DNA from 3 places in the Bradyrhizobium sp. CCBAU 45394 genome. Region 2 is predicted to be linked to each of the others. Evidence: predicted binding sites of a transcription regulator. Region 2 holds the regulator's gene; each other region holds the start of a gene.

Region 1 (10,050 bases), on a different contig from region 2:
GCGCGATAGGGACGTCCGGCTGTGCTTTGCCTCACACATGCCGTAACTTTGTGGCTGGGTCGGCATTGAGCCGTGCCAAGAACAATCGCCAAACAATTGTAAAGTTTGCGCCAAAGCAAAGCGGCCGCGTTGCAGCACAGGTTAACATTCCCGAGACCGACCGGCATTGCGCAGAAAATGTTTCGCACAAGTGCAATGCCCCTGACGCAAACCGGAGAAATAAGCCGGGTGTGACCGAGAGGGAGATTCTCATGGAGAACGTACGTCGCTACCGGGCGCTTGCGTCCCTCTGTCGCCAGCAGGCGGCCTATCGGCCGCTCCAGAACTGGGAACTCCTCGGCCAGGCCGAACATTTCGAATACCTCGCCGAGCTCGCGCTGAAGGCGCATTTCGATGCGTGCAATGTGCAACGCGACGAGGACGCCACCGCAACCGCTGGATGGGAGACCCCCGCTGCGGCTTGAGAGCGTCGGGCCGGCTTCGGTCAGTGCGACATCAGCGTCGGCACCGTCATGGCTTCCAGCATGGCGCGGGTGACGCCGCCGAGAACGCGCTCCTGCAATCGCGAATGGCCGTAGCCGCCCATCACCAGGAGATCGAGGCTCTCGTCGGCCGCCAGCGACAGGATGGTCGGCTGAATCTCGGAGCGGGTCGCTGACAGGCCGACCGTGCGGGTCGAGAGCCCGCGCCGGCCGAGATGTCTTGCCAGATTGCCTGCCGACACTTCGCCGGGCACCGTGTCGGCTTCGTTGATCGTGATGATCACGATCTCTTCGGCGCGGGCCAGGAACGGTGCGGCGTCGCGCATCGCGCGGGCGGCGAGCCGGCTGCCGTCCCAGCAGATGCCGATCCGGTTCGCCTTGAAGGCGCCACGGAAGGTGTAAGGCAGGAACAGCACGGGGCCGCCCGCGTGGAACAGAATCTCGCGCGGCAGGTCGTTGTCGAACGAGCCTTGCTCCGGATTCGGCTGAAGTACGATGCTGAGATCGTGCAGTCGCGCCATCTCGCCGAGCGAGCCGGCCGCGTCCGCCGGAATCGCGCCGATCGGGCGGCACGTGTAGGAAATGCCGGCGTTCGCCGCTTCGCTTCCGAACACCGCGAGCGCGGCCTCGGCCCGCTCAACTGCCCGCTCGCGTTCCAGTTCGAACACGGCCGCCACGGCGGCCCCGCCCTCCATGACATAAGCCGCGCTGGTTGCGACATAGCCGACCGCGACCGCGTCGAGATGGGCGTTGAAATGCGCCGCGAGCGAGATCGAGCCGTCGATCACGGGACGCATCGGGCGCTCGGTCGGGACGTGGACGAGAATATCTTTGTACATGGCGCGCCTCCGATGGACATCATTCGGTGGCCGCAGTCTTTCACCGCGCGAAGGGGCGGCGTTGAGCTGCATCAAATGTGCAGCCCCGATTTTTGACCCGGCCGCTGACCGCACCACCTTTGCCAAGATTTAATCGCGCGGACGGGACGCCGTAAGGTCGCGGCGGCCATGTTGCGTGCAAGGCGACACCTGACCCAACATGGACATTTCGACATGAATGACCGCGTCAATTCCGACATCACCACGTCCCGCAGGATCTTGAAGCCGCGCCGGCTCGCGCTGCTCGGCACCGTGGCCGCGCTTGGCGTGGCTGTGCTGGCGGCATCTCCCGGCTCTTCGCCGCTCGGCGTGACCTCCTTCATCGCGCCGGCCCAGGCCGCGGAAAGCGCTGCGACTCCGCCGGGCTTCGGCGACCTCGTCGCCAGGGTCAAACCTGCCGTCATCTCGGTGCGGGTCAGGATCGACCAGGACAACGACAAGAGCGCGATGCTGCAACAGAACCGGATGGATTCCGACGAGGACGCGCCGTTCGACCAGTTCTCGCGGCAGTTCGGCTTCCGCCTTCCGGGTGGCATGAACGGCATGCCGCGCCAGCGTCACCAGATGGTCACGGGCGAAGGCTCCGGCTTCTTCATCTCAGCCGACGGCTATGCCGTGACCAATAACCACGTCGTCGACCACGCCGAGTCCGTGCAGGTCACCATGGACGACGGGACGAGCTACACCGCGAAGGTGGTCGGCACCGATCCGAAGACCGATCTCGCGCTGATCAAGGTCGATGGCAAGAAGGACTTTCCCTTCGTCAAGTTCTCCGACCAGAAGCCGCGGATCGGCGACTGGGTGGTCGCGGTCGGCAATCCCTTCGGCCTCGGCGGCACCGTGACCGCCGGCATCGTCTCGGCGAGCGGCCGCGACATCGGCAACGGCCCCTATGACGACTTCATCCAGATCGACGCGCCCATCAACAAGGGCAATTCCGGCGGCCCGGCCTTCGACATGAGCGGCAACGTGATAGGCGTGAACACTGCGATCTTCTCGCCGTCGGGCGGTTCGGTCGGCATCGGCTTCGACATTCCGGCCACGACCGCAAAGCTCGTCGTCGCGCAGTTGAAGGACAAGGGTGCGGTCACCCGCGGCTGGCTCGGCGTGCAGGTGCAGCCGGTGACATCAGAGATCGCCGACAGCCTCGGCCTGAAGGAGGCGCGCGGCGCGATCGTCGACAATCCGCAGGACAATAGCCCGGCGGCAAAGGCCGGCATCGAGGCGGGCGACGTCATCACCGCCGTCAACGGCACCGCGATCAAGGACTCCCGCGATCTCGCCCGCACCGTCGCCACGCTGGCGCCGGGCACGTCCGTGAAGCTCGACGTCTTCCACAAGGGCGCGAGCAAGACGGTGACCCTCGCGCTCGGCGAGCTGCCGAACGAGCGGCAGGCTCAAGGCAAGGCCGACGATGGCAAGGTGCAGCCCGGCACGCCGCGCCTCGGGCTCAGCCTGGCGCCGGCCGGCGACGTGCAGGGCGCCGGCCAGAAGGGCGTCGTCGTCACCGAGGTCGATCCGCAAGGGCCGGCGGCGCAGCGCGGCATCCAGACCGGCGACGTCATCCTCAATGTCGGCGGCAAGCCCGTCGCCAATGTCGGCGACGTCCGCGCCGAGCTGGCGCAGGCGAAATCGTCCGGCAAGAACAGCGTGCTGTTGCAGGTCAGAAGCGCGGACGCGACCCGGTTCGTCGCGGTGCCGCTCGCGTAAGTCGAGCTCCACCAGCGCAAATCCAAAAGGGCGGCCTTCGGGCCGCCTTTTCTCGTTTGCATCCGGGATACCAACAGCCCGCCGATAACATTCTCGTTAACGGCAGCATTGGTGACGGGTTCGTCCGAAAAAGCCGCGTTCGCTCGTCAGAGTTCGAAATCGCGTGTCGCCTTGGCGGCAATGAAGACGCCAAGGCGAGCTGCTAGAGTGGAACTTCGGACGTCCGGCCGTTTTGTGGAACCGGCCGGCGGTTCGTATTTGATCGGTGCCGACATGGATCGATTGAAGCTCTCGCTGAGATGTGCGCTGCTCGTGGCGCCGCTCGTACTGTCGGCTGGAAGCGCCCTGGGGCGTGATGACGGCCGCTACGCCGATTCGCCGCTCAAGCCCTGGTTCGACAGTCTGCGCAGCCATCTCGGCCCGTGCTGCTCGGATGCCGACGGATTTGCCGTCTCCGATCCCGATTGGGAATCGCATGACGGGCACTATCGCGTACGCCTCGATGGGCAGTGGGTCGATGTGCCCGATGAAGCCGTCATCACCGAGCCGAACCGCGCCGGTCGCACCATGGTGTGGCCGGTGAAGACCGCATTTGGCATCTCGATCCGCTGCTTCATGCCGGGCAGCATGATCTAGCGCCGATTGCCACTACCGCTTGGCGGATTTGCGCTTGGACTTTTTCTTGGCTGCTCTCTTGGCCGTCTTCTTCTTGGCAGTTTTCTTCGAGGCCTTTTTCGGGACCTTCTTGCCTTTCTTGCGCGCCTTCGACAGGCCGATTGCGATCGCCTGCTTGCGGCTCTTCACGCGTCCGCCGCGACCACCGCGGCCGCTCTTGGCCGTGCCCTTCTTGTAGCGCCGCATTTCGCTTTCGACATCGCTCCCGGCGCTGCGCGAGTAACGGCGCTTCTTTGCCTTGCGTGCCATTCAGATTCTCCCTTGGCCGGGAGAAAACCATTCGACACAGGCATGGTTCCGAAGGCGCGCCCGCAACGTCCGGATGCGCGACGCAGCCTGGCTAGAAGGAATTCGCCAGTTCGATCTCCGCCTCGAGCGCCTGGATGCGGCGCGCAGCTTCAGTGAAGGACAGACCCCGATCATATTGCGTGGGCTGAAAGGCCTCCTCGCTGAGCCGCTTCAACCTCAGGCCTTGTGCCCGCGTCATCTGCTCCGCGAGGAAAACCCTGGCGTCGTATTTACCTTGAACCTGCATCTGGCCTCTCCGTGCTGAAATCGTGACTTGACTATATGTTCTTATTTTGTTCTAACAAGCCATGGACAACAGAATTAATGAAATTCGACGTAAGATCAGTGCCTTGAGGCTGGAAATGGCCGATGTCGAGGCGTCCGTGCGCGAGCTCGTCGACCGCGATCGCGACTGCACAGAAAAGGCCCTGGCGCAGATGGATCTGCGCCGGAAAATCAATCTGCTGATCGGCGAATGGAAGGCGGCTGGCGGTGGTGATGTCCTGCCGGATGTTCGCGATCGTGTACGTCTTCGTTCCCTCAAGAAAGCCGCTGATCCCGTGCGCGCAATCGTGCGTCGCTGAGACATTTGGGAGCGTGCCGTGGAGGAAGACCCGGACACGTACCGGATCTTGAGACTGCGCGCCGAGATCCTGGAGCTGGGGTCCGCGATCCGGCAATTGCAGCGTGAGGGTCTCGACGACGCTGCGGCCCAGCTTCTGATCGCGCGCAAGCGGGCGCGGCTCGACCATCTCGTGAAGACAAACTCCGCAGGCGGCCCGAACATCGCCGACATCCGGCGCAGCTAAAGGCGTGCGCCGACGATGTGGCGTGAGAAGGATTGTATCGAACAGCAAAGCAAGAAGGCCCCGCGATCACGGGGCCTTCGATGAACGGCGGCGAGTCTACTTGGTGTTGCCAGTACCCTTGTTCGTCATGGTGCCGCCCTGATCGGAGCCGGGACCGGAGCCGCCCTGACCGGAAGGATCGGCGCCCTTGGATTTCGTGTTGGCGCCCGTCGTCTGCGAGGACGACGTCGAGGATTCATGTTTCGCCTTGTGCGACTTCGCCTGTGCGGCGAACGGGGCGGCGGCGAGGCCGGTTGCCAACATCACGGCGAGGGCGAGCTTGGTCGTCTTCATGCGCAGGAACTCCCTGAGTTAAAATGACGCAGGCAGCCAACTGCCATTCGCCGCAGGAGTTCCCGGCAAAGCAGCCTCGCGGGTTTCACGCGCGCTTCAAAATTCCTTGTCCTCGGCGATGATGAACACGATGCCCGTGAGCATCGCGCCGATCGCGAACGTCGTCACCAGCGTGACGACGAAAACGGCCGCGGCCGAATCTCCGCCATGGTTCAGCAAATTTGCCACCGCCGGGTTGGACAGAATGAGCACGAGACCGAAGGCGAGGCCGATCGCCGCGCCCATCATCGCGTGCGTCAAGAGCGTGATGATGCCGGAAGGAGAGATCAGCCTTGGCGACTTTTTCGGCGACTTTTTCGCGCCCATGGAACCGCCCTCGATCTTGCATGCAACGCAGCCGGCGATTGCGGGTTCCATCGGCATGAACGATTTGTCACGTCGGGCTTCATCCGACGTTCATGCCCACCTTGCGACCATGGAGCCCGTCAACACGGGAACATTCGATATGGGTAAGGTTGTCTTTCTCTATCGCTCGCTGGCCTATCGAAACGCGGCCGCCGACATGCTGCGCAAGGCGCGCAAGCTGCCGCGCGGTGCCGAGCGAAGCGCGGCCCGCCGCTACGCGATGGCGTTACGCGATCTCGCGCAAACGGAAGCCTGGCTCGAAGGGCGCATCGCCCATGAACCTCGGCCGGTGCGGCGCATGAAGGTCGCCGCGTCGGGTTAACCCGACGCGCGCTGGAGCGCGAGGGAGGTGGTGCCCTCGAACTTGCCGTGCGCGGCGCCGGTTGGGGTCTTCCGGGTCAACGGCACTTCCAGGCGGCACAACAGGCCCTCGGCGCGCCAATCGAATTGCGCCTTTCCGCCGAGCTGGGACTCGACGCTCGCAAGCAGGCTCCGCGTGCCGAAGCCGCGAGATTTCGGCGTCCTCACCAGCGGACCGCCGGATTCCTCCCAGATCAGTGTGAGGTGATCCTCCTCGACCTGCCAGCCGATCATGAGCCGGCCCGACCGCGTCGAGAGCGCGCCATACTTGGCCGAGTTGGTGAAAAGCTCGTGCAGCGCGAGCGCCAGCGTCTGGGCGGTTGCCGGCAGCAACTGAACCTCGGGCCCCGCCAGCTTGATCTGGCCGCCGAGCGAGTAGGGCGCGAGCTCCTCGTCGATCAGCTTCGAGAGTTCGGCGCCCTGCCAGCTCGACAGCGACAGGATCGTATGCACGCGCGCCAGCGCGTTGATGCGTCCCTCGACGGCGTTGACGTAGGCCTTGACCTCGTCGGCACGGGTGAGACGCACGATCGATTGCGCCAGCGCCAGCGCATTCTTGGCGCGATGATCGACTTCCCGCGCCAGCAGATTTTGCCGCTCCTCGGCACGTTTGCGCTCGGTGATGTCCACGGTGACACCGCTCACGCGCACCACGCGGCCGCTATTGTCGGCGGTGGCGGCAGCCGTGCCGACACACCAGCGCACATCGCCGTCGGGCCGCACAATGCGGAATTCCGTCTCATAGGCGCGTGTGCCCTTGCTGAATTCGGCGATCGCCTTGCGCAATTGGTCGACGTCATCGGGATGCAACAGTGCCTGAACGTTGGCCGGATTGACCTCGAAGCTCTCCGGGCTCACGCCAAAGATGCGATACTGCCCCTCGTCCCACATCCAGTCGCCGCTGACCCAGTCCCAGTCCCATGATCCCATCTTGCCGGCGGCGATCGCCATGCTGCGACGCTCTTCGCTCTCGCGCAGCTTCGCCGTGGAGTTCTCCAATTCCGCGGTGCGTGCACGGACACGGTCTTCGAGATCGTGGTTCAGCCGTTCGAGCTCGCGGGTCTTCCGGTACAGCTCGGCAAACACCTTGACTTTGGCGCGCAGCACCTCCGGCACGACCGGCACCGGAACATAGTCGACCGCGCCCATCTCATAGCCGCGCAACCGATCGATGTCGCTCACCTGAATGGCCGAGATGAAGATCATCGCCGTCTTCTGGAAACGCGGATGCTCCCGGATCATCGCCGCAAGCTCGAAGCCGTCGAGCTCGGGCATGCAGACGTCGACCAGGATCACCGCGATCTCGGTCTTGAGCAGAACCTCCAGCGCCTCGCGGCCGGACGAGGCGATCACGAGGTTCTCGCCGAGTTCCTTCAAGATCACCTCATAGGCGAGCAGCTTGGCCGGCTGGTCGTCGACGAGGAGGATGTTGACCTTTTCGTGGTCCATTCGCGCATCCAGCTCAGCGGTGCAGCCACATGCGGATCGCAAGCAGCAATTGATCGGTGTTGACGGGCTTGGCGAGGTAGTCGGACGCGCCGGCCTCCAGGCATTTCTCGCGGTCGCCCTTCATCGCCTTGGCGGTCAGCGCGATGATCGGCAGGCGCAAGAAGGCCGGGTTCTCGCGGATCACGCCGATGGTCTGATATCCATCCATCTGAGGCATCATGATGTCCATCAGGACGATGGCGATTTCCGGATTGGACTCGACCAGCGTTACCGCCTCGCGGCCGGTGGTCGCCGTCAGCACCTTCATGCCGCGCCGTTCCAGCACGCTCGACAACGCGAAGATGTTGCGGGCGTCGTCGTCGACGAGCAGCGCGGTCTTGCCGATCAGGTCCTCGTCGGAACTGTTCAGCTTCTCCAGCATGCGCTGCTTCTCGACCGGCAGCTCCGTGATCACGCGATGCAGGAACAACGCGGTCTCGTCGAGCAGGCGCTCCGGCGATTCCACGCCCTTGACCACGATGCTGCGCGCCATGGTGTGGAGCTCGGCATCTTCCTCCGCCGAGAGCTCGCGGCCGGTGAACACCACGACCGGAATGTTCGAAAGTGCTTCGTCGTGACGGATCTGGTCCAGCACCTCGAAGCCGCTCATGTCCGGCAATCTCAAGTCCAGCACCACGCAGTCGCAGGGCGCCTCGCGCAGCGTCGAGAGTGCGCCGGCGCCGGTGTCGGTCGTCACGATCTCGATATCGTCGTGATGCAGGAGCTCGCGGATCGAGAGCTGTTCGGCCTCGTTGTCCTCGACGATCAAGAGCCGCTTGCGGCGCGGCCGCGCATATTCCTTGATCTGCGTCAGCGCGGCCGAAACCCCTTCGGTCGTCGTCGGCTTGTTGACGAAGGAGAAGGCGCCGCGCGCCAGTGCATGCTGGCGGTCCTCGTCGAGCGTGATGATCTGCACGGGGATGTGGCGCGTCAGCGGATTGTGCTTGAGCTGGCTCAGCACGGTCCAGCCGAGCATGTCCGGCAGGAACACGTCGAGCGAGACCGCTCTCGGCTGGTATTGCTTGGCAAGTTCCAGCGCCTCGGCACCGCGGGCCGCGACCAGCACCTTGAAACCCTTGTCGCGTGCGAGATCGACCAGCACGCGCGCGTAATGCGGGTCGTCCTCGACGATCAGGAGGATGCTGTCGCCGGGTTCGAGGTTGAGGCGGTCGTCGGGAAGCTGCTCGATGACGCGCTGCTCGGGCGCCGTCGGTTGCAGCGCCGGCGGCTGGCTGTATTGCTGTGGCGTGGCGCGCGGCGCAAGTGTCGGGCCGGAATATTTCAACGGCAGATAAAGGGTGAAGGACGAGCCCTTGCCCGGTGCGCTGCGCAGATGGATTTCGCCGCCGAGCAGGCTGGCGAGCTCGCGGCTGATGGCGAGGCCAAGGCCGGTGCCGCCGTATTTGCGGCTGGTGCCGGCGTCGGCCTGCTGGAAGGCCTCGAAGATCAGCTTCTGCTTCTCCAGGGGAATGCCGATGCCGGTATCCGACACCTCGAACGCGATCACGGCCGGCGCGGAGTTCAGCACCGGGTGATCCGTGCCCCACCCCCCGAGCGCACCGCCAACCTTCAGGCGCACTTCGCCTTCGGCGGTGAACTTGAAGGCGTTGGAAAGCAGGTTCTTCAGGACCTGTTGCAGGCGCTTGGAGTCGGTGACGATGCTGCGCGCGAGGTTCGGGTCGACGTCGATTTTGAATGACAGGTTGCGGTTTTCCGCCTCGTGCCGGAACGGCCGCCCGACGGTTTCGAGCAGGTTCGCGGTCAGGATTTCCTCGGCGTCCACCGTCACCGTGCCGGACTCGATCTTGGAGAGATCGAGAATGTCGCTGATGAGGTTGAGCAGGTCGGTGCCGGCGCCGTGGATGGTGCGGGCGAATTCGACCTGCTTGGCCGAGAGGTTGCCGTCCGGGTTGTCGGTGAGCTGCTGTCCGAGGATCAGGATCGAGTTCAGCGGCGTGCGCAGCTCGTGGCTCATATTGGCGAGGAATTCGGACTTGTACTTCGAGGTCAGCGCGAGCTCGGTCGCCTTCTCCTCGAGCGCGCGGCGGGCCTGCTCGATCTCCTGGTTCTTGCGCTCGACCTCGACGTTGCGCTCGGCGAGCTGCTGCGCCTTCTGCTCGAGCTGGTCGTTGGTCTGCTGCAATTCGCGCTGCTGGGTCTGAAGCTCGCCGGCCAGCTGCTGCGACTGCTTGAGCAGGCCTTCGGTCTGCATCGTCGCCTCGATCGAGTTGAGCACGATGCCGATGGAGTCGGTGAGCTGCTCCAGGAAGGTCATTTGCGAGGTCGTGAACGAGGTCAGCGAGGCGAGCTCGATCACGGCCTTGACCTGGCCCTCGAACAGCACCGGCAGCACCACGAGGTTCTTCGGGGCGACGCGGAACAGCGCCGAGTTGATCGGCACCACGTCGGAGGGAATATCCGCGACCACGCGCGGCCGCCTGTCGAGCGCGCATTGGCCGATCAGGCCGTCGCCGAACGGCAGTACGCGCTGGTAGGGGTAGATGCCGTCGCCGGCGTAGGAGGCGAGCAGCAGGAGCTGTGGATTCTCCTCGTTCTCGACCTGGTAGATCACGCCGGTATGCGCGTTCACCAGCGGCGACAGTTCGGTCAGCAGCAGCCGGC
Region 2 (10,050 bases):
GGCCGGCTGCGTGACGCCGCTCGCCGACGGGCGCCTGGTCGCGCTGGCCTTGCGCATCGACGCTCTGGCGGATGATTGCAGCCGCGCTGCGCTGGTGGTGACGGCGCGACCGGCGCCACCGGATTGTGTGGCGATGGTGGTCGACCGGCAGCGACTCGCGGCGCAAGGCGCGCTCGCTCTGACACGGCGCGGCGACGGCTTTGCGGTTCAGGCGGTGAAAGCGAGAGGCACCGATCGTCCGTGGTCGCCGGCGACCGCCGGCGAGGGCGATTTCAGCGCGAGCCTTGCGCCGCAGGCGGCCGCCCCCCGGGACGCGACGCCGTCCGAGGCCGACCTGCAGGCCGAGGATTGAGCGGACGGGCTCACAGGTACCAGGCCAGCACGGCTTCGAGCCCAGCACTCCCGATTACCGGCAGGGCCACCATCTGGCTCAGTCCGATTGCGCGGGCCTCCGCGGCTGCGGCCGAGCCGTCGTGCCCGAGATCGTCGTTGAGCGCGGGCATGCCGGTGGCCCAGGCTCCGCCGATGCTGCCGTCGCCCCTGGCGATGGATTTGTCCGCATAGAGCGCGGCAAGGTCTGTCTGCGCGCTGCAATCGCCGGCGCGAAAGACCAGTGCCGAACGGGCCTCGTTCGGCACCCAGATCTCGAAGCGTCGCGCAATCGGCGTCGCCTGTGCGGACAGGAAAGTCAGCACCCAGGTCTGGTCGGTGCCGGTCCGATAGGGCACGCCGACGCCGAGATTGATCCCGACCTCGGCGGCGTCTTCCCAGCGCAGAAAACTCCTGGCGTTGTGCAGGTCCTTGATGATCAGCGGCAGGCCCGCTTTCCAGGTGCGTCCGGGCAGACCGAAGCCGCGGGGAAACCTGGTGTGGCGGGAGTTGAATTCGAACATGTCGGCGGTGCCATAGTAGCCGTCGACGAGCCCCATCTCGTGGGAGCTATCGGGATCATTGTGCCAGAGCTCGATCGCGCCGACATGCGCCTCGTCATCGCCGCAGAACAGCACCATGACGGCCTGCAAGAATTCGCCTGAAAACACCGGCACCGCCACGCCACAGGTGAGGCCGGCCGCGAGCGCCTGGTCGGTCCGCTTGAAATAGGAGTTGGCGAATTTAGTGAGGATCACGGGATGGCCGCTGGCCCAGGCCTTGCCGGGAAGGCCCTCGTCGTATCCGAAGCGCAAGTCCTCGCTCACGGCCTTGAACGCGGACAGCCCTTCGCCGTAGAGGCCGCCGCCGAATTCCAGCCGCATGCGCGTCCGGTCCGGCACCCAGAGTTCAACGACGCGAATGAAGGTTTTCATCGAACGTGTCCGCCGCCTCAAGCCTTTGACAGCATCGGCGATCTGGCCGCGGAACGGACGTTCAAAATTCGGGCAGGGCCGCGCAAACTTCGTGCGATGGGCAGGTGCGAGCCTGATCTCGGCGGATTGGATTCCGGAAGACGCAAATCATACCATCTCGCCGGCCACGGCCGGCGATGGCAATTTCAATCCCGGCCCCGACCTCTGCGCCGGGGGGAGGTACATCAGCCGATCGGCAGGCGTGTGATCGTCGGCCTGTCAGCGATGATCTCCGGCTTGTGTTCACGCTCGCCGGCCGGCTGGGTCACCGGCAATTGCAGCACGGTCGCGCGCTGGCCTTCGACGAGTTGCGTCACGAGTACGTATTTGCCGTCGGGGAATTCGATCGCGTCATGATGGCGATCGGGAATGTGCGGATCGATCTTGCCGAACTTGCCGACGCGGGAGTTGATGGTGCGCGTCCAGATCCAGCGATTGTCGTAGCGGACGTTGTCGGCGAAGGCGAGCTCCGTTCCCGGCAGCAGGCAGACCGCGACGGACATGTCGGCCTCGGAGGCGAAGCCGCGCGTCGAGGTGCCGCGGAAGGTGGTCGTGACGATCGTCTCGCCGACTTGTGCGGGACGCGTCGCGACGGCATGCAGGCTGTAGTCACACATCGGGTGCTCCTCATTCAGGGATAGCGACCCGCGCCTCCTTCGGAGGCACTGGCCTCTATCAGAGTGGAAGCATGTTAGCGTCTTCTTGGTTGTAGGCAAATCTGCGGCTTGGGTCCGCAGGCTGCCATCACAATATCTTTTTCAAATGCCTCAGGAACAAAAACCGCTTCCGTGCATTTGGCGTGCGTCTCCGTCAGCGACCAGCAGGTGCCGACCAGCCCGAATATTGCCAGGCGGGTTGCGACGGCTGCGCGACGGCGTTGCGGGCATTGCGCAATTGCTCGCTCGTCGTCTGCGTTGCCTTGCGGGCATGGTGCGACTGCGCGGCGAAGGCTTGCGATGCCGACGCGGATGCTGCGATCAGCGCCACCGTGACGGTGCTCAAAACGATCTTGCGCATTGATTGCCTCCTCGATCTCCAGGGCCACGAAGCGATGAGGGCTTCGTGCGGCGTCGCGAGGATGTAGCGCTAGAGAGGGGCCGGATAATCTGAGCAAAACCAGAAAGACTATCCAGCCGGAGCGGACAATCGTCCGCTCCAATCGTCAACGACGCGGGTCGCCAACCGGCGGGCCGCGCTTAGGTGATTGCTTGAGCATGATCTCCGCGCAAGCGCGTCCTGCGCTTGTCGCGAGGGAAAACCGCTGCGCACTTTGCGCTAACGCGGCCCTCCAGTCCGGATCACGCTCAGTACTTCCGGTATAGGCCGATCAGCTTGCCCTGAATCTTCACTCGGTTGGGCGGCAGGATGCGGACCTCATAGGCCGCATTGGCGGGCTCGAGCGCGATCGAGGCGCCGCGGCGGCGGAAGCGCTTCAGCGTCGCTTCCTCGTCGTCGATCAGCGCCACCACGATGTCGCCGGTGTCGGCGCTCTCATTGCGCTGGATCAGCGCCATGTCGCCGTCGAGGATGCCGGCTTCGACCATCGAGTCGCCGCGCACTTCGAGCGCGTAGTGCTCGCCCGAGCCGAGCATGTCGGGCGGTACGCTGATGGTGTGGCTGCGGGTCTGCAACGCTTCGATCGGCGTGCCGGCCGCGATGCGGCCCATCACCGGCACCGCGACGGGGCGTTCGCCCTCGTCCGCGCTGGAGCTCGCTCGCACCTTGCCGAGATTGCCCTCGATGACGCTCGGCGTGAAGCCACGGCGGTTGCCAGCGGCGGCCTGCAGCTCGGGCAGCTTGATCACCTCGATCGCGCGGGCCCGGTTGGGCAGGCGCCGGATGAAGCCGCGCTCCTCCAGTGCGGTGATCAGGCGATGGATGCCCGACTTCGAGCGCAGGTCGAGCGCGTCCTTCATCTCGTCGAAGGAGGGCGGCACACCGCTTTCCTTCAAACGCTCGCTGATGAATCGCAGAAGCTCGTATTGTTTGCGCGTTAACATCTCGACCAAATCCCCCGGTTGATGTCGTTCGATTCCGAGACGGTGAATTCAGCGGCGAGCCGCCAGATGCTCGAAACAAATCATGAACGGACACTATATGTTCGATATGTGTTCCGCAACTGCTTAATTTACCGTGAACGCGACAAAGTTCGCGGAACGCGCAGGACCAGTGCGTTCAGGCGGGCAGTCGCAGCACCTCGCAAGGCGCGCCTGCCTCGGCCTTCGGCGCGAACGGCGCGCGCACGAGAAGTGCCTGCGCCGCAGCGAGATTCGCAAGCAGCGAGGAATCCTGATGATTGACGGGAAGGGCGACAAGCATGCCGTCGTCGCGCCGCTCCAGGCGCGCACGAAGATAGTCCTCGCGCTGGTCATTGGCGCCGACATCGCGGCCGAGCACGGCGCGCTCGCGACGATGGTGAATCACGGCGCGGCCCGACAGGGCGCGAATCAACGGCACCATGAACAGGAAGCCGCACACATAGGACGACACGGGATTGCCGGGCAGGCCGATCACCCCCATCGCCCCTAGCCGGCCGTGCATCATCGGCTTGCCCGGCCGCATCGCGATCTTCCAGAACGCCATCGCAATGCCTTCGGCCTTCAGCGCCTGCTGGACCAGATCGTGGTCGCCGACCGAGGCGCCGCCGATCGTGATCAGGATGTCGGCGCCGCTCTCTCGGGCACGGCGGATGCCGGCTGTGGTGGCCTCCAGCGTATCGGCGGCAACGCCGAGGTCGATGGTATCTGCGCCCTCCTGGCGGGCGAGGGCGTGCAGGGCATAGCCGTTGGAATAGACGATCTGGCCGGGGCCCGGCGTGGTGCCCGGCATCACCAGCTCGTCGCCGGTGGCGAGGATCGCGACCTTCGGACGGCGGCGGATGGGCAGGTCTGGGTGGTTCATCCCCGCGGCGAGCGCGAGGTCGCGCTCGGTGAGCCGGGTTCCTTTGCGCAGGAGCACGTCGCCCTCGCGGAAGTCGACGCCGGCGGGCCGGATGTGCCGACCGGCGATAGCGGCTTCCTTGATCGTGATGCGCTTGCCCTCGGCGACCGTATCCTCCTGGATCACGACCGCGTCCGCGCCGGCGGGAACGACGCCGCCGGTGAAGATTCGCACCGCTTCGCCGGCGCCGACCGCTCCCGCGAACGGCCGGCCCGCCGCGACCTCGCCGATCATGGTGAGCTGCGCGTCGACCCTGGCCGCATCGGCTGCGCGCACGGCGTAGCCGTCCATGGCCGACATCGCCTCGGGCGGCTGGGTACGCCGCGCCGCGACGTCGCGCGCGAGCACGCGGTGGTAGGCCTCGTCGAGGGGAATCATCTCTTCAGGCAGCGGCTCCGCGCCGGCCAGCACCGCGGCGAGCGCGTCAGAAACCGGCATCAAGGCCACGGCGAAACTCCTGCTCGGAAATTCTGGACGAATGGGCGGCAAGAGTTCTAGCCGAGCGCGGGCGATGAAGCAAAATGGGACCGGATCAGGATTTATCCTGCTTGATCCGTCCAGTCATGAGGGACCGTCAGCTTTGCCGCGGCATGATCTGTCTGACGAGAAAGACGGGAACGAGCGTGGCCATGGCAAGGACGACAATGACGGGAGCCACGGCCAGCATCGGTCAACGACCGGTCTGGCGGTCCGGACGGAGGTCCGGCGCCACGTCGGGAGCCACGTCAGGGGGCTTGGGGCCTTGATCCTTGTCGGGCAGCGGATCGGCCTGGGATTTCAGGTCGGCGGCCTTGCTGATCAGCTTGGCGGAGAGGTCAGCATCCGAAGTCGTTCTGGCGAATTCGAGCAGAAGAGAGGCTTGTTTGGTGAGGTAGGTCTTGCCCAACACGATGATACGTCCGTCTGTAGAAGTCCCAACGGACTCAAGAGTCCGGAAGCGGGCATTCCGTTCCCGGAACTCTGTACAAAAATGTACAAAGCGATTTGGTTCCTCATCTCGGCCAGATCGGTTCCGGGAGCTCCCCGGTTTCACCCGCCGGCCGATGCGTCTCGATCAGATTCCCAGCGCCTCGAGCGCGTCGCCGACATCGCGGGGCGAGGTCACATGCACCGCGGTCAATCCGCGCGCCCGCGCTCCCTCGACGTTTTCGGCGAGGTCGTCGAAGAACACGATGCGCCTGGCGGGCACACCGATGGCCGCCACGACATGGTCGAACGCCGCCGCGTCCGGCTTGCGCAGGCCGATGCTGGACGACAGGTACAGCTCGCGGAAATGGCCGAGCAGGTCGGCGTATTCCTTCGAGAAATGGTCGACATGCGGCCGGTTGGTGTTGGAGAAGGCGTAGAGCGGCATCTGCTTCGCCGCACGCGGCAACAGCTCCGCGACATCGGGCATCTCACCCGCGAAGATCGCGTTCCAGCCCTCGAGGAATTGCGCATCCGAGATGCCGATCCCGAGCGAGGCGCGTAGCGAGGCGAAATACTCCTCGTCGCTGATCTTGCCGACCTCGTGCAGCCGATACGCCTCGCTGTCGCGCACATAGCGGGCAATGATCGCCTCCGGCTTGCAGCCGGCGTGTCCCGCCCAGCAGGCGATCGCCTTGGAGAAATCGATGTCGAGCACGACGCGCCCGAGGTCGAACAGAAGCGCATCCGCGCTGCCGGGAGAGAGCGAGGTCATTGCGTCCTTTCGGATCAGTACCGGTAAGGTTCGTGGTCGAACAGCGGGAACGCGCTGAACACGCTCGGCGCATTCGTTGCGGTGGCTTGGTGCAGGCAGGACTTGTTGACCTCGGCGAACGAGGTGGCGCCCAACAGGCCGAGGCAGCGCAGCACCTCGTCCTCCAGAAGTTCCAGCATCCGCGTCACGCCGGCTTCGCCGGCCGCCGCCAGCGCCCAGCATTGCAACCGGCCGATGCCGACGAGGTCGGCGCCCGCCGTGATCGCCTTGACGATGTCGGTGCCGCGGCCAAAGCCGCCATCGACCATGATCTTGGCGCGGCCCTTCACGGCCTCGACGATCTCAGGCAGCACATGCATGGCGCCGCGGCCGTGATCGAGCTGGCGGCCGCCATGGTTGGAGACGTAGATCCATTCGACGCCGTGATCGAGCGCGATCAGGGCGTCCTCGGCGGTGGCGATACCTTTCAGGATCAGCGGAATCTTGAACTTGTCCTTGATCATCTTCACGGTCCGCCATTCCAGGCCTTTCTGGAAATCGCCGCCGGTGGCGCGCAGGCGGCTCTCGCGAACGTAGCGCTTGGCGATGTCGCGTTCGCGACGGCTGTAATGGGCGGTGTCGACGGTCAGGCAGAAGGCGGCGTAGGCGTGCTTTTCGGCCCGGCTGACGACATCGGCGACGAAGGCGTCGTCGCCGCGCACATAGAGCTGGTAGAGACGCAGCGCGTCGGGGGCGGCTGCGGCGGTCTTCTCCAGGCCAGGCTCGGACACCGAGCTCAGCATGTGCGCCGCCCCAAAGGTGCCGGCGGCGCGCGCGACGCTCGCGGCGCCATCCGGATCGAAGATCTCGAGCGCGCCGACCGGGGCGAGCACCACCGGCAGGCGCATCCTGCGGCCGAACTGCTCGACGGAGCCATCGACCTTGCGCACGTCGCGCAGCACGCGCGGGCGAAAAGCGATCTCGTCCAGCGCCATCCGGTTGCGGCGCATCGTGGTCTCGGTCTCGGCGGCGCCGACGATATAGTCCCAGGCATTCTGGTTGAGGTTGGCGCGTGCTTTGCGGATGAATTCGTGCAGATTCTGGAACGGCTCGCTGCTGGCGCCGAGTTCGACGTTCCTTTCCGGCTGGATGCGGGGTTTTTCGTTCATTATTATCCTCCCGAGAATTTGAAGCCTTGTTTCATCGCCTAACCCGTCCGGCTCTCCAAAACCATCCTAAAATCGCATAGCTGCGAGGCGCGGTCGGTCGACCGATTCCCGCTTCGCGTGAAACGGTTTCGGAACGTTGCCAAAAGTTTAGGTCCGGGCGAAGGGATTTTTACGGTGTACCCGCCGGCGCGGCGTCCCGGCCTTGAAGAAACCAGAATGGTATTGTGAGAAGCGGGCTGGATCGCCATTTGCATGGCGCCTCCCAAGCCCAAGAGAACCGCCAAGCAAAAAGGCCAGCCTATCCATGCGGAAAACCCTGCTGTTCCCCCTGGGCGCGCTCACCGGAGCGTGTTTGACCCTTCTGGTAGCCAGTCCGCACGGCGGAGTATGGGCGGCACGGGCGGCGGCTGGCGCGGATGATGCCTATTCACAGCTCAACTTGTTCGGCGAAGTCTTCGAGCGCGTGAAGGCGAGCTATGTCGAGAAGCCCGACAACGCCAAGCTGATCGAAGGCGCGATCACCGGCATGGTGACTTCGCTCGATCCGCATTCGCGCTACATGAACGACAAGGCCTGGACCGAGATGCAGGAGACCACCTCCGGCGAGTTCGGCGGGCTCGGCATCGAGGTCACGATGGAGGAGGGCCTGGTCAAGGTCGTCTCGCCGATCGATGACACCCCGGCGTCCAAGGCCGGCATCATGTCCGGCGATCTCATCAGCAAGATCGATGGCGATGCCGTGCAGGGCATGACGCTCGAGCAGGCCGTCAACAAGATGAAGGGCCCGGTCGACACCAAGACCAAGCTCACCATCGTGCGCAAGGGCGCCGACGCCCCGCTCGACATCGCGATCACCCGCGAGATCATCCATGTGCGGCCGGTCCGCTTCCACGTCGAGAATGGCGACATCGGTTATATCCGCGTCACCTCGTTCAACGAGCAGACCACCGACGGCCTGAAGAAGGCGATCGCGGCGATCTCCAGGGAGATCCCGCAGGAGAAGCTCGCGGGCTATGTGATGGACCTGCGCAACAATCCGGGCGGCTTGCTCGACCAGGCCGTGTCGGTGTCGAGCGCGTTCCTTCAGCGCGGCGAGGTGGTCTCGACCCGCGGCCGCAATCCGGAGGAAACCCAGCGCTTCACCGCGCATGGTGGCGACCTTACCAAGGGCAGGCCGCTGGTGGTTCTGGTCAATGGCGGCTCGGCTTCGGCCTCGGAGATCGTCGCCGGCGCGCTGCATGACCACAAGCGTGCCACGATCATCGGCACGCGCTCGTTCGGCAAGGGCTCGGTGCAGACCATCATTCCGCTCGGCGCCGGCAATGGCGCGCTGGCGCTGACCACGGCGCGCTACTACACGCCGTCCGGCCGCTCGATCCAGGCCCAGGGTATTGCGCCCGACATCGAGATCCTCCAGGACGTGCCGCCCGAGCTGAAGGGCCGGATGGATACCATGGCGGAGTCCCAGATGCGCGGCCACCTGCAGGCTGCCGACGGCACCGAGCAGACCGGATCGCAGTCCTACGTCCCGCCGAAAGAGGAGGACGACAAGGCCCTGCACGCGGCCTACGACTTCCTGCACGGCGTCACCGCGAATGCGGTCGCGGCCAAGCCCGCGCCGAAGGCTGCGGTGCCGAACTAAATCCTACGACGTCCAGATAATCGCCCGGGAGCGGATGACCGCTCCCGGGCGAATTCGTTTTGAGGCTGGCGTGTCAAAGGCGGAGCGCCAGGATTTCGAATGTGACCGCTGTCGAAGCACCGAAAGCAGTGAATTGTTGCAATTGATCATCGACCGTAACGACGGCTTCGAAGATGTTCACGTTGCCATTGAGGGAGGGTGACGAGGCCTGGATGACACGATCTCCAACCTTGAGGCCCGGCGCAGCGACGGTGCCGGCCGATGACAAGCCGGTAACTGTGACCACGACATATCCGGAAATCTGAGCCATCTTGCGCTCTTTCTTGGAACGAGTTGAACGGACCTCGTCTTACAATCAGTTCAAATCTCAGTCGACGGGTCTGATCAATTGCGAGCTTAGGACATAGGGCTCTGCGGTGATCCCGCGGCTCGCAAGCCGCGAGATCACAGCGCGATCGTCATTGCTCCTTCTTCGGGCCCATGTGATGCGGGACTTCCGTCTTCGGTCCGCCGCCGTAATGGTGGCTGCCGCCCGATCCGCTGGTCGATCCGCCGTCGCTCTCTTTCTTGCCCATGTGGTGCGGGACCTCGGTCTTGGGCCCGCCCGAATAGTGGTGGCCGTTCTTCTCATCGGTGGTGTTCGTCGTGCTCGTCTGCGCCAAGGCGGGCAACGCGACGAGCGACATGATCGCGGCAGCGATGATCAGCTTGCGGTGACTCATTCTGGTTTCTCCTGTTTGAACTTGTCGAGTTGGTGTCAATCAAGTCCCGGTGGCTTGACTGACAGGCAACCAAACCCGGAGCGCGATTGTCTAGGTTGAGCAAAATCAAATGTCGACGCGCGCACTTGCGTGCGCCGATGCGTGGATCGTCGAGTTGCCGCAGTCGACGGGAAGTATCGATCTTCTTACAGAAAAAAATTTGCATCGATCTCGCGAATTCGATGACTTCATGTCGTGCCCTCGATCACTTGCAGTGCCGGCAAGAGGCGTTGCTGGAAAGATGGCGATGTCGATCGAATGACTCGAGGACGAGAGGCGTCTCAACTCATTACAAGACCGCGCGAAAAAAAGATTTGGCCGGTGCATCGCTCGAGTTTGATGTCCGTCAAAAGAGCATCAACGACGCCACCTAGCGTGCCGGCTCGCGAGTGGATAGAGCATCGCGGCGCGGTTGCGATCCGCAAACATCGCGCAAGAATGGGAAGCACGCTCTTGATTGACGAGACGATCCTGGTGGCCGGTCGGCCGCTGCAAGTTGCATTTGTCCTGCGCCGCCGGCTCTGGGAGACGATCA
Region 3 (10,050 bases), on a different contig from region 2:
GGTCGCAACGCCGAAGCCGGGGACAACGGTCGCGCCGGTCGCCGAGGCGCTGACGTCAGCCCAGGTGCCATCGGCTTCGACACCGAACACGACGTTGCCGGTCTGCCAGTTGTAGCCGGCGGTGCCGCCGACGAAGCCACCCTTCATCTTCGGGTCGCCCGAGCCGTTTTCCCAGGCGCCGCCACCGACGATACCGAGGTAGAAGCCGGTCCAGTTGTAGACCGAGGCCACGGCCACCGGAGCCTTCGTGTACGGGCGAGCCGCGAGATCAGCAGCCGACGCGGGGGCCGCAAAAGCGAACAAACAGGCCGAAGCCAACAAAACCTTCTTCATTTTCAACCTAAATCCCAGTCCCAGTTTCTGTTGTGCCTTCCACGATCGGGAAGGGCATCGGACGCTGTGGTCCAACTGACGTCGTGCTTACACCAGCAAAGCCGCAAGTTGTGTCTCTCAAAAGCCACAACAGTCACAAAACGTAATGGTTGCTGACTTATAGCCGCCGGCATGTCGCACAAAAAAAGGCCGGCACGGGGCCGGCCTTCAATCTTCAAGTGATATCAAAGAGATATCAGTACTTCGCGATGACCGGGCCACCCCAGCGATAGTTCACGCGGACCAGGCCGATATCGACGTCCTGACCGATGCGTTCCGAGCGTGTGAAAGCGCCGGCCGGAGCCACAATGAAGTTGCCGGAGCCGGCGAAGCCGATGGTGCGATTGCCCATGAAGATGTGATCGTACTCGACGCCGACCGTCCAGTTTGGCGCGAATCCGAACTCGAGGCCGGCACCCACGGTGCCGCCCCAGCGGGTCTCGTTGGCCCGATCGAATTCGAGGCCGGTGATGACATCGTAGCCGCGGTAGCGATCGCTGACGACGGCGCCGCCGCCCTTCACGTAGAACAGAACGTTATTCCAGGCATAGCCGACTTGGCCTGTGAACAAACCGAACGCGTTGATCTTGGAGCGGTCGCGAAGACCCGTGCCGATGAACGTCGTGCTGACGTTGTCTCCGGAGAAGTCGGCCCAGTTGCCCTGGCCTTCGAGCCCGAACACCCAATTGGCCGACTGCCAGCGATAGCCGACCTGGCCGCCGACCGTGCCGCCGGTCGCGTTGTGACAACCTTCGCCAATCAGAACGCCGGTGACGGGAGTTACAAAATCCCAGCATTTGTGGGCCGAGCCGCCGCCGCCGTTGATGCCGATGTAGAAGCCGCTCCAGTCGTAGATGGCCGCGACCATTGGCGGCGGAGCCTTCGTGTAGGGACGCGCCGCCAGATCCGCCGCGCTTGCAGGAGCCGACAGGCTCAACGCCACTGCACTGATTGCACCAATCAAAATCTTATTCATTGCAGTCTCCCCAATTCCGCCGCTTCTTGAAATCCCAGAAGCGGCCAAGCAGGCGCGACGCCCATATGAAATCAATTCCGAGGCAAACGTAGCCTAACGGGTGAGCAGAGTCCGTCGCCGAAATACAACAGTCGCGCGATAAGTGCGGCGTATGTAACTTAATGAATGTTAAGTGCTTTTTGTCGTTCACGGGAACCTGAAAAGGTTCCATCTGGCGCCAGCCATTTGAGCAGTTCGCGGGCACCGCCCGGGCCATACATTTCGCGCTTGCTCGAACAGGAACAAATCTGGAACGAGCCGACGGCCGATGCTATATGTGGGGATAACCTGAGGGCTGGTGGGCTGATCGGTCCGCGCAAGCGTATAGGGTCGCCTTAATAGGTTGCAGAGGACCGCGGGGCGCGGTCGGGCCTTATCAATTCAGTGGCATTCGGAGTGGAGAGCGGCGATGGCGGGAAGCGTCAACAAGGTCATTCTGGTTGGAAATCTCGGCAAGGATCCTGAAATCCGCCGTACCCAGGACGGGCGGCCGATCGCGAATTTGAGCATCGCGACCTCGGAGACCTGGCGCGACAAGAACAGCGGCGAGCGCAAGGAAAAGACCGAGTGGCATCGCGTCGTGATCTTCAATGAAGGCCTCTGCAAGGTCGCCGAGCAGTACCTGAAGAAGGGCGCCAAGGTTTATATCGAGGGCGCGCTCCAGACCCGCAAATGGACCGACCAGAGTGGCGTTGAGAAGTACTCCACCGAAGTCGTGCTCCAGGGGTTCAACTCGACGCTCACGATGCTCGACGGCCGCGGCGGCGGGGGAGGCGGCAGCTTCGGCGAGGAGCCGGGCGGCGATTTCGGCTCCTCCGGTCCCGTCAGCAGCGCGCCGCGCCGCGCCGTCGCCGCCGGTGGCGGTGGCCGCAACAGCGACATGGACGACGACATCCCGTTCTGAGGCGGGCGGGCGCTTCGCCCCGAATGTTGTCGTGCTCGCGTAGAGCCGCAGGAATTCTTACCAATTGGCGGGCAGGGCTCGGTTTTTCCGAGCTGGCCTCATGCGCTGCTTCAAGCCTTTGACGGGGCCATCATGTGAATGGTATTAACTTGATGTTAATCCTATTCACATGGATCACCCGCCGATCGGAGGAAGCCCCGCATGAGCCTCGCGCCACTGCTTACGGCTGCTCCGGCGATCCCGCTGCATGCCTTTGCCGCCATGGCCGCCTTCGTGCTCGGCCTGGTCCAGTTTGCCGCTCCCAAAGGCACGCTGCCACACCGGACGATCGGCTGGATCTGGGTGGTGCTGATGGTGGTCGTGGCCGCCTCCTCGTTCTGGATCCACCAGAGCCGCCTGATCGGGCCGTTCAGCCCGATCCATGTCCTGTCGATCTTCACGCTGGTGGTGCTGCCGCTCGCGGTATGGCGGGCGCACGCCCATCGCGCCGCCGATCACCGGCTGATGATGATCTTCATCTTCGCCGGCGCGCTGGTGGTGGCGGGCCTGTTCACACTGCTGCCCGGGCGCATCATGCACCGCGTGGTTTTCGGGGCCTAAGGGGCGGTTTCGGGCGGCTCGTCCGGGCCCAGCCCAGGGCGGTGCCGGGGAGGGCGTAAGTCTCTGGAAAAACAGTCGGAAAAAGCGCTTCCTTTACCCCGGCAAGGGTGGTTATCAGGGGCTCGATGCGCTATATGATTCCCAGATAAACCTCACCGGATTTCCCCTTGGCTGACGACGACGACAAGCCCGGCGACCAGCCGGCGCAACCCTCGGATATTCGCCCCGTCTCCATCTTCGAGGAGATGAAGAAGTCCTATCTCGACTACGCCATGAGCGTGATCGTGGCGCGTGCGTTGCCCGATGCGCGCGACGGTCTGAAGCCGGTGCATCGCCGCATCCTGTACTCGATGAACGAGCAGGGGCACACACCCGACAAGAAATACGTCAAGTCCGCCCGCGTGGTCGGTGACGTCATCGGTAAGTATCATCCGCACGGCGACCAGTCGATCTACGACGCCATGGTCCGCATGGCGCAGGACTTCTCGATGCGCGTGCCGCTGATCGACGGCCAGGGCAATTTCGGCTCGGTCGACGGCGATCCCCCGGCCGCCTATCGTTACACCGAAGCGCGCCTGACGAAGGCGGCGCTGGCTCTGCTGGCCGACATCGACAAGGATACCGTCGACTTCCAGCCGAACTACGACAACAACGAGACCGAACCGTCGGTCCTGCCGGCCAAGTTCCCGAACCTTCTCGTCAACGGCGCCGGCGGCATCGCGGTCGGCATGGCGACCAACATCCCGCCGCACAATCTCGGCGAGGTCATCGACGCCTGCGTCGCGCTGATCGACAACCCTGCGCTCACCATCGACGAGCTCATCAACATCGTGCCGGGACCTGATTTCCCGACCGGCGGCGTCATTCTCGGACGCGCGGGCATCCGCGCCGCCTATCATCTCGGCCGCGGCTCGATCGTCATGCGCGGCAAGGTCGCGATCGAGACCATCCGCAAGGAGCGCGAGGCGCTCATCATCACCGAGATCCCCTACCAGGTGAACAAGGCGACGATGGTCGAGCGCATCGCCGAGCTGGTCAAGGAAAAGAAGATCGAGGGCATCGGCGACCTGCGCGATGAATCCGACCGCGACGGCTACCGCGTCGTCATCGAATTGAAGCGCGACGCCGTGGCGGACGTGGTGCTGAATCAGCTTTACAGATTCACGCCGCTGCAGACGAGCTTCGGCGTCAACATGGTGGCGCTCGACAGCGGCCGTCCGCGGATCATGCATCTGAAGGACCTGCTGGCCATCTTCGTCGACTTCCGTGAGCGGGTCGTCACGCGGCGCACCAAGTTCCTGCTCGCCAAGGCGCGTGATCGCGCGCATATCCTGGTTGGTCTCGCGATCGCGGTCGCCAATATCGACGAGATGATCCGCGTCATCCGGACCTCGCCCGACCCGACCACCGCCCGCGACACCCTGATGTCGCGCGACTGGCCGGCCCGGGACGTCGAGGACATGCTGACGCTGATCGACGATCCGCGTCACCGCATCAGCCCGGACGGCACGATCCGGCTGTCGATGGAACAGGCGAGGGCGATTCTCGACCTGCGCCTGCAACGCCTCACCGCGCTCGGCCGTGACGAAATCCGCGACGAGCTCGACAAGCTCGCCGGCGAGATTGCCGATTATCTCGACATCCTGCGCTCGCGCGAGCGCGTGCTGGGCATCATCAAGACCGAGCTCGCCGAGGTGAAGGCCGAGTTCGCCACCCCGCGCCGCACCGTGATCATGGAGCAGGAGGGCGAGGTCGAGGACGAGGACCTGATTCAGCGCGAGGACATGGTCGTCACCGTCTCGCACGCCGGCTATGTCAAGCGGGTGCCGCTGTCGGCCTACCGGGCGCAGCGCCGCGGCGGCAAGGGCCGCGCCGGCATGCAGACCCGCGACGAGGATTTTGTCTCGCGCCTGTTCGTCGCCTCCACGCACACGCCGGTGCTGTTCTTCTCGTCACGCGGCCAGGTCTACAAGGAGAAGGTCTGGCGCCTGCCCATGGCCGCGCCGAACGCGCGCGGCAAGGCGCTGATCAACATCCTGCCGCTGGAGCAGGGCGAGCGCATCACCACCATCATGCCGCTGCCCGAGGATGAATCGACCTGGGGCAACCTCGACGTGATGTTCGCGACCACAGGCGGCAACGTCCGGCGCAACAAGCTGTCCGACTTCGTCGATGTCCGCCGCTCCGGCATCATCGCGATGAAGCTCGACGAGAATGAAGCGATCGTCGACGTGCAGATCTGCACCGAGCGCGACGACGTGCTGCTGACCGGCGCCGGCGGCCAGTGCATCCGCTTCCCCGTCACCGATGTGCGCGTGTTCACCGGGCGTACTTCGATGGGCGTGCGAGGCATTGCGCTTGGTGAGGGCGACAAGGTGATCTCGCTCGCGATCCTGCGCCACGTCGAGACCACGTCCGACGAACGCTCGGCCTATTTGAAGATGCGCCGCGCGGTGGCCGGCGAAGCCACGGCCGAGGAGCCGGCAGCGGACGCCGAAGCCGAGGAGACCTCCGGCAGCTTCCAGCTCGCCCAGGAACGCTATGTCGAGATGTCGGCGGCCGAGCAGGTCGTGCTCACCGTCTCCGTCAACGGCTATGGCAAGCGGACCTCGTCCTACGAGTACCGCACCACGGGGCGCGGCGGCAAAGGCATCGTCGCCATGAGCGTCAACAACCGCAACGGTAACCTCGTGGCCTCGTTCCCGGTGGAAGACGCGGATCAAATCATGCTGGTCACCGACAAGGGCCAGCTGATCCGCTGCCCGGTCGAAGGCATCCGCATCGCCGGCCGCTCGACGCAGGGCGTGATCGTGTTCGACACCGCCGAGGACGAGCATGTCGTCTCGGTCGAGCACATCACGGAAGAGGCCGAGAGCGGGAATGGCGCGAACGGGGAATAACGTGTAGCCCGGATGGCGCAGGAGGTCGGTGCGAAGCGCCGACCGACGGCGCAATCCGGGACCTCTGTGCGCCTGGCAAGAATCCCGGATTACGCTTGCGCTCCATCCGGGCTACGAACTTCCCTAGATCTCCAGCTCCGTGCCGAACTCCACGACCTGCTTGGTCGGCACGCCGAAGAATGCGGCGGAGCGTTCGGCGTTGCGCTGGAGGAAGGCGAACAGGCCTTCGCGCCAGACCCACATGCCCGGGACGTCCTCGCGCGGGATGATGGTCTCGCGGCCGACGTAATAGGTGATGTCGGAGAGGTCGATGCCAGGCAGCATGCCCTGCCGGCAGGTCAGCGTCAGCCCGTCATAGATCGTCGGGTTCTGCATGAAGCCGTAATGCAGGATCACGCGGGTGATGCCGGGAATGATCTCGATCACCTCCGCGCGTTCCTCGTCGGGAATGTGCGGGGATTCCTCGATCAGCACGGTGACCAGCAGCACGCGTTCGTGCAGCACGCGGTTGTGCTTGACGAACTGGGTCAGCGCGAGCGGCACGCCGCGCGGAGCGGACGCCAGGAACACGGCGGTTCCGGGCAGTCTGGCGCTGCACTTGTTGACGGCGGTCTCGATCAGGTCCTCCTCGGGCTGGCGCAGCTTCGCGCGCGCCGCCTCGACCAGCTTCACGCCGCTGCGCCACGTCAGCATCATGAAGGCGACGAGGGCCGCGAGCAGCAGCGGAAACCAGCCGCCCTCGAACAGCTTGATCGAATTGGCCGAGAAGAAGATCACGTCGATGACGAAGAAGGCGCCGTTCACGGCGACCACGAGCCAGGGCGAATAACCCCACTGGATCGCAACCAGCGCAGCCAGCAGCGTCGTGATCGCCATCAGCAGCGAGACCGCGATGCCGTAGGCGCCGGCGAGTGCATCCGAGCTGCCGAAGCTCAGGACCGCCCCGAGCGTTGCGGCGGCGAGCAGCCAGTTCACCAGCGGCACATAGATCTGGCCGATCGCGTCGCTGGTGGTGTGGCGGATCTGCATGCGCGGCAAAAAGCCGAGCTGGATCGACTGCTGGGTCAGCGAGAACACGCCGGAGATGATCGCCTGGGAGGCGATCACGGTCGCGACCGCCGAGAAGGCGACCAGCGGATAGTGCAGGGCGTCGGGGCAGAGCTGAAAGAACGGGTTCTCGATCATCGCGGGATCGGTGATCAGCAGCGCGGCCTGGCCGAAATAGTTCAGCACCAGCGCGGGCAGGCAGATCGCGAACCAGGCGAGCCGGATCGGCAGGCGGCCGAAATGGCCCATGTCGGCATACATGGCTTCGCCCCCGGTGACCGCGAGGAAGGCTGCGCCGAGGATCGCGAAGGAGACGTGAAAATCCTGGTGGATCAGGAATTCGACGGCGTAGAGCGGGCTGAGCGCCGCCAGCACGGCCGGCGCCTTGACGATGCCGTGGATGCCGAGCGCGGCGAGCACGGCGAACCAGGCCAGCATCACCGGTCCGAAGATGCGGCCGATGAAGCCGGTGCCCTGTTTCTGCATCATGAACAGGCCGACCAGGATGACGACGGTGACGGGCACGACGGCTGGCGCGAGCGAGGGCGCGTCCACCTTGAGGCCTTCGATGGCGCTCAGCACGGAGATCGCCGGCGTGATCGCGCCGTCACCGTAGAGCAGGGCGGCGCCGACGAGGCCGACCACCAGCAGATGCGAGCGCCAGGTGCCGGGCTGGGCGTTGCGGGCGTGGAGCAGGGCCAACAGGGCGACGATGCCGCCTTCGCCGCGGTTGTCCGCGCGCAGGATCAAGAGCGCATATTTCAGCGAGATGATCAGCAGCAGCGCCCAGAGGATCAGCGAGGCAACCCCCAGGACAGCGTCGGGGGTCACTGTCGCGCCGTGGGCGGCCGCCTTGGCGGCTTCCTTCAGGGCGTAGAGCGGGCTGGTGCCGATATCGCCATAGACCACCCCGAGGGCGCCCATGGTCATTGCAAGCGGCAGTGGATCAGGATGATGGCCGGAAGCGACTGCGGGCGTACTGGACAATGGCGACCCCTCGATGGGTTCGCGCCCGGCGGGGCATTCCGACGGGCGCGAGCATCACGCAGTCTGCGACGAGACGTCGCAAATATCCATGGGGTTTATCTTTGGGGTTTATCTTGTCGTCGATCTCGAAGGCTTACCTGACGCGAAGCTGACAGACCGGGCTACGGGGTGCGGTCGGCCGTCACGAGGCGAGCGACGCGGACGTCGGCCTTGGTGCCGGCACGGCGCAGGCACGACGCCTCAAAGTTCGGCCAGGCTTGCTGCGAGCAGTCGCGGCCGATGCTGCGGATATCGAGCCGGTCGCTCTTGGCCAGCGGCTGCGGCACGCTGGCTTCGACGGTCGGGGCAAAGCCGGGCAGGAGGGTGAGGGCTGCGGCAACACACGCAGAGATAGCGATCGCTGAAAGAGCCTTGATCATTGACTGTCCCCTGTGATGCGGCCGCCTACGCCCAGTGTGCGGCCCGTCATTCGTTGGCTGGATTAGTAACCATGGCCAGTTTCCGGACGTCTTCGCGGACGCGGGAAATGGTTTCGTTCGCGCTCCGTTTTGTTTCGTGGCCGTCCCGAGGACGAAACAAAGCGGCCGTCGCCGACACGAAAGGGGGACATTTTCCGGGAAACGGCGGGGAACCAGCCCGGCTTGCCGGGCCGGGCCGGGCGCGGTAGGACGGGGCCATGCCGCGCATTGCCTTCTACCCAGGTTCCTTCGACCCCATCACCAACGGCCATCTGGACGTGGTCCGGCATGCCGTTCCGCTGTGCGACCGGCTGGTGGTCGCGATCGGCGTCCATCCCGGCAAGAAGCCGCTGTTCTCCACCGAGGAGCGTCTGAAGATGCTCGAGGACGTCTGCGGGCCGGTGGCAACCCAGGCCGGCTGTGTGCTCGAAGCCGTGACGTTTGACGATCTGTCGGTGACCGCCGCGCGCAAGCACGGCGCGACCATCATGATTCGCGGTCTGCGCGACGGCACCGACCTCGACTACGAAATGCAGCTTGCCGGGATGAACGAGGCCATGGCGCCGGAGGTCCATACGGTGTTTCTGCCGGCCTCTCCCATGGTCCGCCCGATCACCGCCACTTTGGTGCGCCAGATCGCGGGCATGGGCGGAGATGTTTCGACCTTCGTGCCGCCGCTCGTAGCCAGTCTGCTCAAGGCCAAATTCGCCGGATAACGGCGCGCTCTTCATCTCACCTGATCCGGAGTTTTCATGATCCGTCGTCTCGCAATTCTTGCCACGATCTTTGCCGCGCTCGTTGGCGCGGTCCCGGCGGGCGCACAGACCCTGCCGGCCGGCCTCGACAAGGCCAACGCGGTCGTCATCGACACCACCAAGGGCCGCATCGTCATCAAGCTCAGGACCGATCTTGCGCCCCAGCACGCCGAGCGCATCAAGCAGCTCGCGCGCGAGGGCTTCTACAACAACGTGCCGTTCCACCGCGTCATGGACGGCTTCATGGCGCAGACCGGCGACGGCCAGAACTTCAACGGCACGGGCGGCTCGAAATATCCGAACCTGAAGCAGGAATTCTCCAAGGTGCACTTCGCACGCGGCATCGTCGGCATGGCCCGGCGCGGCGACAGCGTCGACACCGCCAACTCGCAGTTCTTCATCATGTTCGCCGACGGCGGCAGCCTCGACAACAATTACACCGTGATCGGCGAGGTCGTGCAGGGCATGGACGTCGTCGACAAGCTGAAGAAGGCACCGGCCGGTTCGCCGAGCGGCACCGTCACCGATCCCGACAAGATGGTGAAGGTGCAGGTCGCCTCCGACATCAAATAATGGGAGAAGGCGATGGCGCGCTGCGGCAACAGGCTTCTGCTGGCTGCCGCAGTGCTGCTTGCCGGCATCTCCGGCGCGGCCGCCGAGGACGCGCAGGTCAACACCATCCAGGACGTCTTCCGGCATCTGCGCACCTGCTGGAAACCACCTCCGGCCGCCAAGGCTCGCCCACTCGACATCACCGTCGTCGTGAGCTTTAACCGGTCCGGAAACATTCTGGGCCGTCCGAGGATTACCTATGAATCCGCGGATGCCTCCGACGATGACCGGCTGCAATACCGGATCGCGGTGATGGAGGCGTTGCAACGCTGCACGCCGATGCCATTTACCGATGCAATGGCCGGCGCCGCCGCGGGGCGTCCATTCGCGATCCAGTTCCGCAGCCGTAAGACTTCACCTCCAACGCAAGAGAGACGAGCATGAGCGTCACCGAAAACAC

What was found. The regulator LexA, encoded in region 2, represses DNA repair genes until DNA is damaged. The targets are predictions, from matches to a motif close to TGTTCNNNNTGTGTTCNG.
Region 1: the regulator LexA is predicted to act here: its motif matches at 4,317-4,334, upstream of WN73_RS41900 (DUF3072 domain-containing protein).
Region 3: the regulator LexA is predicted to act here: its motif matches at 1,626-1,643, upstream of WN73_RS40360 (single-stranded DNA-binding protein).

What each region holds. Positions count from the first base shown of each region.
Region 1 is NZ_LBIX01000177.1:231,880-241,929, forward strand. It holds gene WN73_RS41875 (hypothetical protein) at 252-464, shown strand; gene WN73_RS41880 (universal stress protein) at 485-1,321, opposite strand; gene WN73_RS41885 (Do family serine endopeptidase) at 1,535-3,070, shown strand; gene WN73_RS41890 (hypothetical protein) at 3,344-3,706, shown strand; gene WN73_RS41895 (DUF6496 domain-containing protein) at 3,719-3,994, opposite strand; gene WN73_RS41900 (DUF3072 domain-containing protein) at 4,086-4,280, opposite strand; gene WN73_RS41905 (hypothetical protein) at 4,396-4,617, shown strand; gene WN73_RS41910 (hypothetical protein) at 4,636-4,842, shown strand; gene WN73_RS41915 (hypothetical protein) at 4,939-5,175, opposite strand; gene WN73_RS41920 (hypothetical protein) at 5,272-5,541, opposite strand; gene WN73_RS41925 (hypothetical protein) at 5,483-5,902, shown strand; gene WN73_RS41930 (HWE histidine kinase domain-containing protein) at 5,899-7,389, opposite strand; gene WN73_RS41935 (HAMP domain-containing protein) at 7,403-10,050, opposite strand, start outside.
Region 2 is NZ_LBIX01000158.1:40,726-50,775, reverse strand. It holds gene WN73_RS18380 (ComEC/Rec2 family competence protein) at 1-352, shown strand, start outside; gene WN73_RS18375 (GAF domain-containing protein) at 363-1,304, opposite strand; gene WN73_RS18370 (hypothetical protein) at 1,529-1,960, opposite strand; gene WN73_RS18365 (hypothetical protein) at 2,154-2,360, opposite strand; gene lexA (transcriptional repressor LexA) at 2,648-3,343, opposite strand; gene WN73_RS18355 (molybdopterin molybdotransferase MoeA) at 3,519-4,730, opposite strand; gene WN73_RS18350 (hypothetical protein) at 4,954-5,172, opposite strand; gene WN73_RS18345 (HAD family hydrolase) at 5,338-5,964, opposite strand; gene WN73_RS18340 (alpha-hydroxy acid oxidase) at 5,979-7,112, opposite strand; gene WN73_RS18335 (S41 family peptidase) at 7,417-8,754, shown strand; gene WN73_RS18330 (hypothetical protein) at 8,828-9,064, opposite strand; gene WN73_RS18325 (hypothetical protein) at 9,213-9,476, opposite strand; gene WN73_RS18320 (OpgC domain-containing protein) at 9,969-10,050, shown strand, end outside.
Region 3 is NZ_LBIX01000176.1:601,523-611,572, reverse strand. It holds gene WN73_RS40370 (outer membrane protein) at 1-333, opposite strand, end outside; gene WN73_RS40365 (outer membrane protein) at 569-1,348, opposite strand; gene WN73_RS40360 (single-stranded DNA-binding protein) at 1,797-2,291, shown strand; gene WN73_RS40355 (DUF2306 domain-containing protein) at 2,493-2,891, shown strand; gene gyrA (DNA gyrase subunit A) at 3,059-5,791, shown strand; gene WN73_RS40345 (potassium transporter Kup) at 5,915-7,768, opposite strand; gene WN73_RS40340 (hypothetical protein) at 7,987-8,244, opposite strand; gene coaD (pantetheine-phosphate adenylyltransferase) at 8,502-8,999, shown strand; gene WN73_RS40330 (peptidylprolyl isomerase) at 9,036-9,611, shown strand; gene WN73_RS40325 (hypothetical protein) at 9,624-10,034, shown strand; gene WN73_RS40320 (peptidylprolyl isomerase) at 10,031-10,050, shown strand, end outside.